DNA from 2 places in the Azonexus hydrophilus genome. Region 2 is predicted to be linked to the other one. Evidence: predicted binding sites of a transcription regulator. Region 2 holds the regulator's gene; the other holds the start of a gene.

Region 1 (4,415 bases), 1.5 Mb from region 2:
AGGAAGTTGAGTTTGCCCTCGCTGCTGGCCTTGTCGAGCACCACCGTGAAACCGCCGGCCATGTCACCGGCCAGCCAGGTGACGTAGATCAGGCCGAGGACGATGACGATCATCTGGACGAAGGTGGTCATCGCCACCGACCACATGCCGCCGAACAGGGTGTAGACGAGGACGATGCCGGCACCGATGAGGATGCCGTGGTTGACGGCGATGGCGCCGTCGGAGAGGACGTTGAAGACCAGGCCGAGCGCGGCCATCTGGGCGCCGACCCAGCCCAGATAGGAAATGATGATGGCGGTGGATAGTGCGACTTCGGTGTGGCGGTTGTAGCGGACCCGGAAGAAGTCGCCCAGTGTCAGCAGGTTGAGGCGATACAGCGGGCGGGCGAAGACCAGACCGAATAGCACCAGGCAGACCGAGGCGCCGAGCGGGTCGGAGATCAGCCCGCGAAAGCCCTCGTCAATGAAGGTGGCGGAAATGCCGAGTACCGTTTCGGCGCCGAACCAGGTGGCGAAAACCATGGCCAGGACGATGGGAAACGGCAGATTGCGGCCGGCGACGATGTAGTCACGGGCGCTATGAACCCGGGTCGCGGCGTACAGGCCGATGCCGATGGAAATGACGAGATAGATGACGACGAACCAGATCAGCATGGCGTGGGGTCGACGATGGCAAGGGGTTGAAAACGCGAGGGATTATAAGGTTATTGCGGCGTCGGCGAAGGGAAAAAACGGTGCCGGACTGACAAATTTCACCGGCTTGCCGCTTTGCGGATGGACGAAGGCAATTTCTGCCGCATGCAACAACAGGCGCGGCGCCCGTTCGGCGGCAGCGCCGGCGTAGAGTTCGTCGCCCAGGATGGGGTGGCCGAGCGCGGCAAGATGGACGCGCAACTGGTGCGAACGGCCGGTCACCGGTTCAAGTTCGACCCGCGTCAGCTGTTCGGCCGGGCAGCGTTCGATGACGCGGAAGCGGGTCAGCGAAGGCTTGCCCAGTTCATGGCTGACCATCTGCCGGGGGCGGTTCGGCCAGTCGCAGATCAGCGGCAGGTCGATCTCGCCGGCATCCGCTTCGACCAAGCCAGCGACCGTGGCCAGGTAACGCTTGTCCACGGCGCGGTCGCGGAACAGTTTGTACATCGCCTTCTGCATCGCCTCGCCACGCGCCACGACGAGCAGTCCCGAGGTCGACATGTCGAGCCGGTGGGCGATCATCGCTTCCGGGAAGTCGCGCTGCAGGCGGCTGATCACGCAATCCTGCTTGTCCTCGCCGCGGCCGGGGACTGAGAGCAGCCCGGACGGCTTGTCCACGACCACCAGCCCGTCATCGACGTGGATGATCGTCAGCGGCTCGGCAGGCGGCAGATAGCGGCGCATTCAGCGACGGGCCGGCAGTGTGCACCGGGCATCGCGGTAAGGGCCGCGACTGTAGGCCCAGCCCTCGCCCGGCGGGGTCTGCATGCAGATGCGCGCACCGTCCGCCTTGCTCACCCACCAGTGCCAGGGCGCGGGTGCGGCCTGGGTCGCGGTGGTCAGCAGCAAGGCGCTGAAGACAAATAAGCGAAGTGATGGTTTTTTCATCGAATACTGTATAGTTGTACAGTGTTTGGTGAACCGGAATTCCGGCGGCTTGCGCAAGGGGCGAAGAATATACCGCGCCTGTCGTCATCTTCCCTAAAATCCGTTATTGCCATTGTCATTTCGGCAAAACGGCTTTCGATGTATCCATTGAGCAATTTTTGTTCCATCCATGGCCCTGTGCCATAATCCACACAACGTTTCGAGGTATGAACATGGACGACAACAAGGCAAAGGCGCTCGCCGCAGCGCTGCAACAGATCGAAAAGCAGTTCGGCAAGGGCTCCATCATGAAGATGGGCGATGCCGAAATCGACGAGGGCATCCAGGTCGTGTCGACCGGTTCGCTCGGCCTCGACATCGCACTCGGCGTCGGCGGCCTGCCGCGCGGCCGGGTGGTCGAAATCTACGGCCCGGAATCGTCGGGCAAGACCACGCTCTGTCTGCAGGTCGTTGCCGAAATGCAGAAGCTTGGCGGTACCGCTGCCTTCATCGATGCCGAACATGCGCTCGATCCGCAATACGCCCAGAAACTCGGTGTCAATGTCGGCGAACTGCTGATCTCGCAGCCCGATACCGGCGAACAGGCGCTGGAAATCGCCGACATGCTGGTCCGTTCCGGCTCGGTCGACATCATCGTCGTCGACTCCGTGGCCGCGCTCACCCCGCGTGCCGAAATCGAGGGCGAGATGGGCGATCAGATGGTCGGCCTGCACGCCCGTCTGATGTCGCAGGCGCTGCGCAAGCTGACCGCCAACATCAAGAAAACCAACACGCTGGTCATCTTCATCAACCAGATCCGGATGAAGATCGGCGTCATGTTCGGCTCGCCGGAAACCACCACCGGCGGCAACGCGCTCAAGTTCTACGCTTCGGTCCGTCTCGACATCCGCCGCATCGGCGGGATCAAGAAGGGCGACGAGGTGGTCGGTAGCGAAACCCGTGTCAAGGTGGTCAAGAACAAGGTTTCCCCGCCCTTCCGCGAAGCCATCTTCGACATCCTCTACGGCGAAGGGATTTCCCGCGAGGGCGAGATCGTCGAAATGGGCGTCGCCCACAAGCTGGTCGACAAATCCGGCGCCTGGTATTCGTACAAGGGCGAGAAGATCGGCCAGGGCAAAGACAATTCCCGCGAATTCCTCAAGTCGCACCCGGAAATCGCCCAGGAAATTGAAGCCGGCATCCGCGAAGCGGCGAGCACCACCGTGATCAAGCCGAGCAAGGCCGCCAATGGCTGATCTGCGGGTGCGTGCCTTGCAGTGTCTGACCCGGCGAGATCACAGCCGGGCCGAGCTGCATGCCAAACTCGCGGCGCATGCTGACAGTGAAGAAGCCCTGACGGCGGTGCTCGATGCCTTGCAGGCCGAGCACCTGCTGTCGGATACCCGTTATGCCAGCCAGCGCGTTTCGGCGCGTGCCAATCGCTACGGCAATGGCCGCCTGCGCCAGGAATTGCGGCACAAGGGCGTCAGCGATGGCGACATCGAAGCCGCCCTGCCCGAGGCCGGCGACGAGGGTGAACGTTGCCGGGCGATCTGGGCGAAAAAATTCGGGCAGCCCCCCCAATCTGCAGAAGAACGTGCCAAACAGATGCGTTTCCTGCAATATCGCGGCTTTTCTGCAGAAGCGATCCGCCAGACCCTGCGCGGAGCTAGAGAAGAATGAGCCAGCCAACCGCCACTCTGTCCGCGCACAACCTGAAAAAGCGTTACAAGGCGCGCACCGTCGTCGAGGACGTGTCCTTCTCGGTGCGCTCCGGCGAAGTGGTCGGTCTGCTCGGGCCGAACGGTGCCGGCAAGACCACCTGTTTCTACATGATCGTCGGCCTGGTGGCCGCCGATGGCGGCGAAGTCTATATCGACGACGAGCGCCTCACCCACCAGCCGATGCATACACGCGCCCGCACCGGTCTGTCCTACCTGCCGCAGGAAGCCTCGGTGTTCCGCAAGCTCAACGTCGAAGAAAACATCCTCGCCGTGCTCGAACTGCAGAAGTTGCCGGCCGAAGAGTGCAGCCAGCGGCTGGAAAGCCTGCTCAACGAACTGCACATCACCCATGTCCGCCACGTGAATGCAGCGGCACTGTCCGGTGGCGAGCGGCGGCGCGTTGAAATTGCCCGGGCGCTGGCGACCAATCCGCGCTTCATCCTGCTCGACGAGCCGTTTGCCGGGGTCGATCCGATCGCCGTGCTGGAAATCCAGAAAATCATCCGCTTCCTCAAGGAACGCGGCATCGGTGTCCTGATCACCGATCACAACGTGCGCGAGACGCTTGGCATCTGCGATCACGCGGTGATCATCAACGCCGGTCATGTACTTTCCTCTGGACGTCCGGAGGAAATTGTCGACAATGAGAGTGTACGCAAGGTTTACCTCGGCGAGCATTTCCGCCTCTGATCTCGCCAAACCAAGATTGCATCAATGAAACCGGCACTTCAGCTCAAGCTTTCGCAGCATCTGGCCCTGACGCCGCAATTACAGCAGTCGATCAAGCTGCTGCAGTTGTCGACCGTCGAGATGCAGCAGGAAATAGAACGCTACCTGCTGGAAAACCCGATGCTCGAGCGCGACGACGACGGACCGGGCGAGTCCTTCGCCGGTGCCCAGCAGTTCGATTCGCCCGACAAGCCGGTCAGCGAACCCGCACCGGCGAGCGAGTCGCGTGAGGATGCCCAGGGTGAGCCGCCGATGACGCCCGGTGACGTCGACGACGATCGCTGGTCCAGCGATGCCGGCACCTTCACCGGCGCCGGCCGCGACGAGGAAGACGACAACGATCCGCAGGACGCCCACGCTTCCAGCGTCAGCCTGCGCGAGCACCTCGGCTGGCAACTGGGGA
Region 2 (4,415 bases):
ATTCCCGAAACGGCTTTCGGGATCGCGCGTGGGATACCCGCGCTAAGACGGTGGCGCTGCGCATCCCTAAGCTGCGCTCCGGCAGCTACTTCCCGCCCTTCCTGGAACCACGGCGGACCGCCGAAAAGGCGCTGGCGGCCGTTATCCAGGAGGCCTACGTGCAGGGCATCTCGACGCGTTCGGTCGATGATCTGGTCCAGGCTATGGGCATGAGCGGCATCTCCAAGAGCCAGGTCTCTCGCCTCTGCGCCGAGATCGACGAGCGGGTGCAGACCTTCCTTGCCCGTCCCATCGAAGGCGACTGGCCCTATCTGTGGATTGACGCCACCTACCTCAAGGTACGTCAGGCCGGAAGAATCGTTTCCGTCGCCGCCATAATCGCCATCGGCGCTAACAGCGATGGCCGACGCGAAGTGCTTGGGCTGCAGGTCGGCGCCTCTGAAGCCGAACCCTTCTGGACTGAATTCCTGCGCAGCCTGTCGCGTCGCGGCCTGCGCGGCGTCAAGCTGGTGATCTCGGACGCCCACGAGGGCCTGAAAGCTGCTGTACGCAAGGTGATCTCTGCAACCTGGCAGCGTTGCCGGGTACATTTCATGCGCAATGTCCTGGTTCATGCGCCGACCAACCAGCGTCGCATGGTGTCTGCCCTGATCGCCACCATCTTTGCCCATGAGACAGAAGCTGCGGCACGGGACCAGTGGCGAACCGTCGCTGACCAACTCCGTGAGCGCCTGCCAAAGATCGCCCGGCTGATGGATGATGCCGAGGACGATGTGCTCGCACACATGGGCTTTCCTCGCGAGCACCGGAGCAAGATCCACAGCACCAATCCGATTGAGCGGCTCAATGCCGAAATCAAGCGCCGTACCGACGTCGTCGGCATCTTTCCCAACGAAGCGGCCATCTACCGCCTGGTCGGCGCCCTATTGCTTGAACAGAACGACGAGTGGGCCATGCAGCGACGTTACATGACCCTGGAAACCTTGGCCGAGGTCGGCGACAATCCCGCCGTCAGCTTGTCCGCCGTGACCCTCTGACTGGCAATCCAACCTCACCGGAATCCATGACTTCCTGATTGCCTCTTACACCACGAACGGGGACACGATCCTTCCGTCTTGCTTGACCGAGGTCCTTTACTCTTGGCGTTGCCGCGACTATCGATGATTTCGTACAGATAATCTCTGCCGCTGACAGTTTTCCAGTGCAGGGGAAAATCCGATGTCCTGTGTCGCTCGCGCTCAGCGTCAATGTAGGCAGCGTAATACTGCGACAAGTTCAGCAGCAAACGTCGCTGCTCGTCTGTAAATTCTTGATACATTGAAAATTATCCTGAATTACATTTTTTTGATTATTTCAGGATAATTCATTTTTTATCATATGGATAGCTAAAATTTTTATTTCGTCATGAGGCGCTGTGTCTTGATCGCGGCCTTGCCAAATCCTTGTAACTGTACAAAAATACAGTCATCGGAAATTGCCGGAGCCCCGTCATGAAACTCACCCCGCGTCAGCAGGAAATCCTCGATTTCATCAAGAACACCGTCGAGGTGCTCGGGGCGCCGCCGACCCGCGCGGAAATCGCCACCGCCTTCGGCTTTGCCTCGGCCAACGCTGCCGAAGATCACCTCAAGGCACTGGCCAAGAAAGGGGCGATCAATCTCGAACCCGGCTCGGCGCGGGGCATTCGTCTGGTCGAGCAGCTTGGCTTGCCGCTGATCGGCAGCGTCGCCGCCGGCTCGCCCATCCTCGCCGTCGAGAACGTGCAGGGGCGCTACAACTTCGATGCCGGCCTGTTCAATCCGCGTGCCGATTTCCTGTTGAAGGTGCGCGGTCTGTCGATGATCGACGCCGGCATCTTCGACGGCGACCTGATCGCCGTGCATAAGACGAATCAGGCGCGCGACGGCGAGATCGTCGTCGCCCGCATCGACGAGGAAGTCACCGTCAAGCGCCTGGAACGCGGCAAGAACCAGATCCGCCTGATCGCCGAAAACCCGGATTTCGAGCCCATCGTGATCAACCCCGGCGAAGTCGAATTCGCCATCGAGGGTGTCGCTGTCGGCCTGATCCGCGGAGCCATTTCGAAACTCTCATGAGCGCGCAGCCGTCGCCGGTGAGTTTGGCGGCGGTCCTGGCGCGCGGCGACATCTGGCGCGGCGATGCCTTGCCCGGCCTGCCGGCCGGCACCATCGCCAGCGGTTACGCCGAACTCGACGCCGAACTGCCGGGCGGCGGCTGGCCGCGCGGCAATCTCACCGAAATCCTGGTTGACCGTGGCGGCATCGGCGAAATCAGCCTGCTGCTGCCGGCGCTGGCCCGCTTGTCGGGCGAGGGCGGTCGCCTGGCGCTGGTCGCGCCGCCCTGGCTGCCGCATGCGCCGGCCTGGGCGGCGGCCGGCGTGGCACCGGAGCGTCTGCTGGTGATCCGGCCGGGCAAACAGGGCGCCTGGTGCATTGAGCAGTTGCTCAGATGCGGCGGCTTTGCCGGGCTGCTCGCCTGGCCGGACGCCGGCATCGATGCCCGGGCGCTGCGCCGCCTGCAGGTGGCGGCCGAAGGGCAGTCGGTTTTTGCTGTTTTGTGGCGGTCTACCGTGGACGCCGCCACCCCGTCACCGGCGCCTTTACGTCTGACGCTGGCCGCCGGTGCCGACCGGCTGGCGTTGCGCATCCTCAAGCGGCGCGGTCGGCCGGCGTCGCGTCTGTTGCAGATCGAGATCCCCCGACCGGGAAGGAAAACACGTGTTGTGGCTGGCCCTGCATTTTCCGCAGCTGACGCTGGAAGCCCTGCCGCTGCGGCAGTCGCCTAGCGTCGTCACGGCGCGCGGCCGGGTTCTGGCTGCCGATCCGGTTGCTGCCGCGGCCGGCATTTTGCCCGGCCACAAGCTGTCGACCGCACTCGGCCTGCTGCCCGGGCTGCGCGCCTGCGAGCGCGATCCGGCGCGCGAAGCCCGGGCGCTCGCCGATCTTGCCTGCTGGTCCGGGCGCTTCACGCCGACCGTCAGCCTGGCGCCGCCGGCTGGGCTGCTGCTCGAAATCGGCGGCTGTCGGCGCTTGTTCGGCGGCATCGAAGCGATTGTTGAAGCGGTGCGCGACGGTTGCCGGGTACAGGGTTGGAGTGTGGACTGGGCGGTCGCGCCGACGCCGCTCGGCGCCCGCTGGTTGGCGCATGCCGGCGCGGCGGCCAGCTACGAGAGCCTGGCCGCGCTGCAGGCGGCGCTGGCCGATTTGCCGTGTGTCGTACCCGATTGGCCGGCCGAGGTCGTTGCCCGGCTCGACGCCTTCGGCCTGCGCCGGCTCGGCGAACTGACTGCGCAACCGGCCGCCAGCCTGCGGCGGCGTGTCGGCAACGGCCCGGTCGACGACCTGCTGCGCGCCCGCGGCGAACTGCCCGATCCGCAGCGCGCCTTCGTCTTTCCTGAGCGTTTCGCCGCCGGGCTGGAACTGCCGTCGCGCGTCGAATTCGCCGAAGGCCTGGCCTTCGCCGCGCAGCGCCTGTTTGCTGCACTGGCCGGCTGGCTGCAGGTGCGCCAGATGTTGCTGCGCGCCGGCACGCTGCGCCTGACTCACGACGACGGCTCAAGCAGCATGCTGCCGCTGCGTTTCGGCGAGCCCTGTGGCGACGAAGGCCGGTTCATGCGCCTGTTGCGCGAGCATCTCGGTCGCCTGCAGTTGGTGGCGCCGGTTGAGGCGCTCAGCCTGGTGGCCGACGAAGTCGTCGCCCGGCCCGACGCCAGCACCGGCCTGTTCGACCAGGCGGTGCCGGGCGAGGGCGCCGCTGCCTGCATCGAACGCCTGCGTGCCCGGCTCGGCGACGACGCCGTGCGCAGCCTGGCGCAGCATGCCGACCATCGCCCGGAATGCGCCAGCCGCAGCGACGACCCGGCCGGCATTTTTGCGGCAAAAACCGCGTCGACCGCAACGTTCGGCAAGCCGCGCCCACTCTGGCTGTTGCCCGCGCCGCAGCCGCTGGCCGAGCGTGCCGACGGCCCGCACTGGCACGGCCCGCTGCAACTCGTCACCCGCGGCGAACGGCTGGAAAGCGGCTGGTGGGACAGCGGCGAGGCATCCGCTGTCGGCGACCTGCGCCGTGACTACTTCGTCGCCCGCAACGGCGAAGGGCAGTGGGCGTGGATTTTCCGCGACGCCAGTGGTTGGTACGTACACGGCGTATTCGCATGAATGGTGCGCATCGCGGCTGGCTTGTCAGCGACCGGGGAGCGCTTTCATGAGGGCTATCTGCTTGCTCAATATCTTGTAGATATCGCGGTCGAAGGGCGGGCGCTTCAATTCCAGCAGCGCATGCAGTTCGTTGTCGCTGCGGGCGCTGCCAAGGTAGCGCCAGCCGTCGATCAGGTGCGCTTCGTCGCCTTCGCGGATGATCGCCGGGCCGGGGAAGGGCCAGCTGGCGAGTTTCAG

What was found. The regulator LexA, encoded in region 2, represses DNA repair genes until DNA is damaged. The targets are predictions, from matches to a motif close to ACTGTATNTANATACAGT.
Region 1: recA (recombinase RecA) is a predicted target of LexA. The motif match lies at 1,586-1,603, and genes of this name have one in related genera.

The regions. Positions count from the first base shown of each region.
Region 1 is NZ_CP151406.1:409,055-413,469, forward strand. Features, by position in the region: gene AADV58_RS01925 (sodium:solute symporter family protein) at 1-653, opposite strand, end outside; gene AADV58_RS01930 (pseudouridine synthase) at 696-1,376, opposite strand; gene AADV58_RS01935 (hypothetical protein) at 1,377-1,580, opposite strand; gene recA (recombinase RecA) at 1,793-2,815, shown strand; gene recX (recombination regulator RecX) at 2,808-3,242, shown strand; gene lptB (LPS export ABC transporter ATP-binding protein) at 3,239-3,973, shown strand; gene AADV58_RS01955 (RNA polymerase factor sigma-54) at 3,998-4,415, shown strand, end outside.
Region 2 is NZ_CP151406.1:1,922,793-1,927,207, forward strand. Features, by position in the region: partial or broken gene AADV58_RS09225 (IS256 family transposase) at 1-1,037, shown strand, start outside; gene lexA (transcriptional repressor LexA) at 1,491-2,096, shown strand; gene imuA (translesion DNA synthesis-associated protein ImuA) at 2,093-2,806, shown strand; gene AADV58_RS09240 (DNA polymerase Y family protein) at 2,739-4,178, shown strand; gene AADV58_RS09245 (3'-5' exonuclease family protein) at 4,203-4,415, opposite strand, start outside.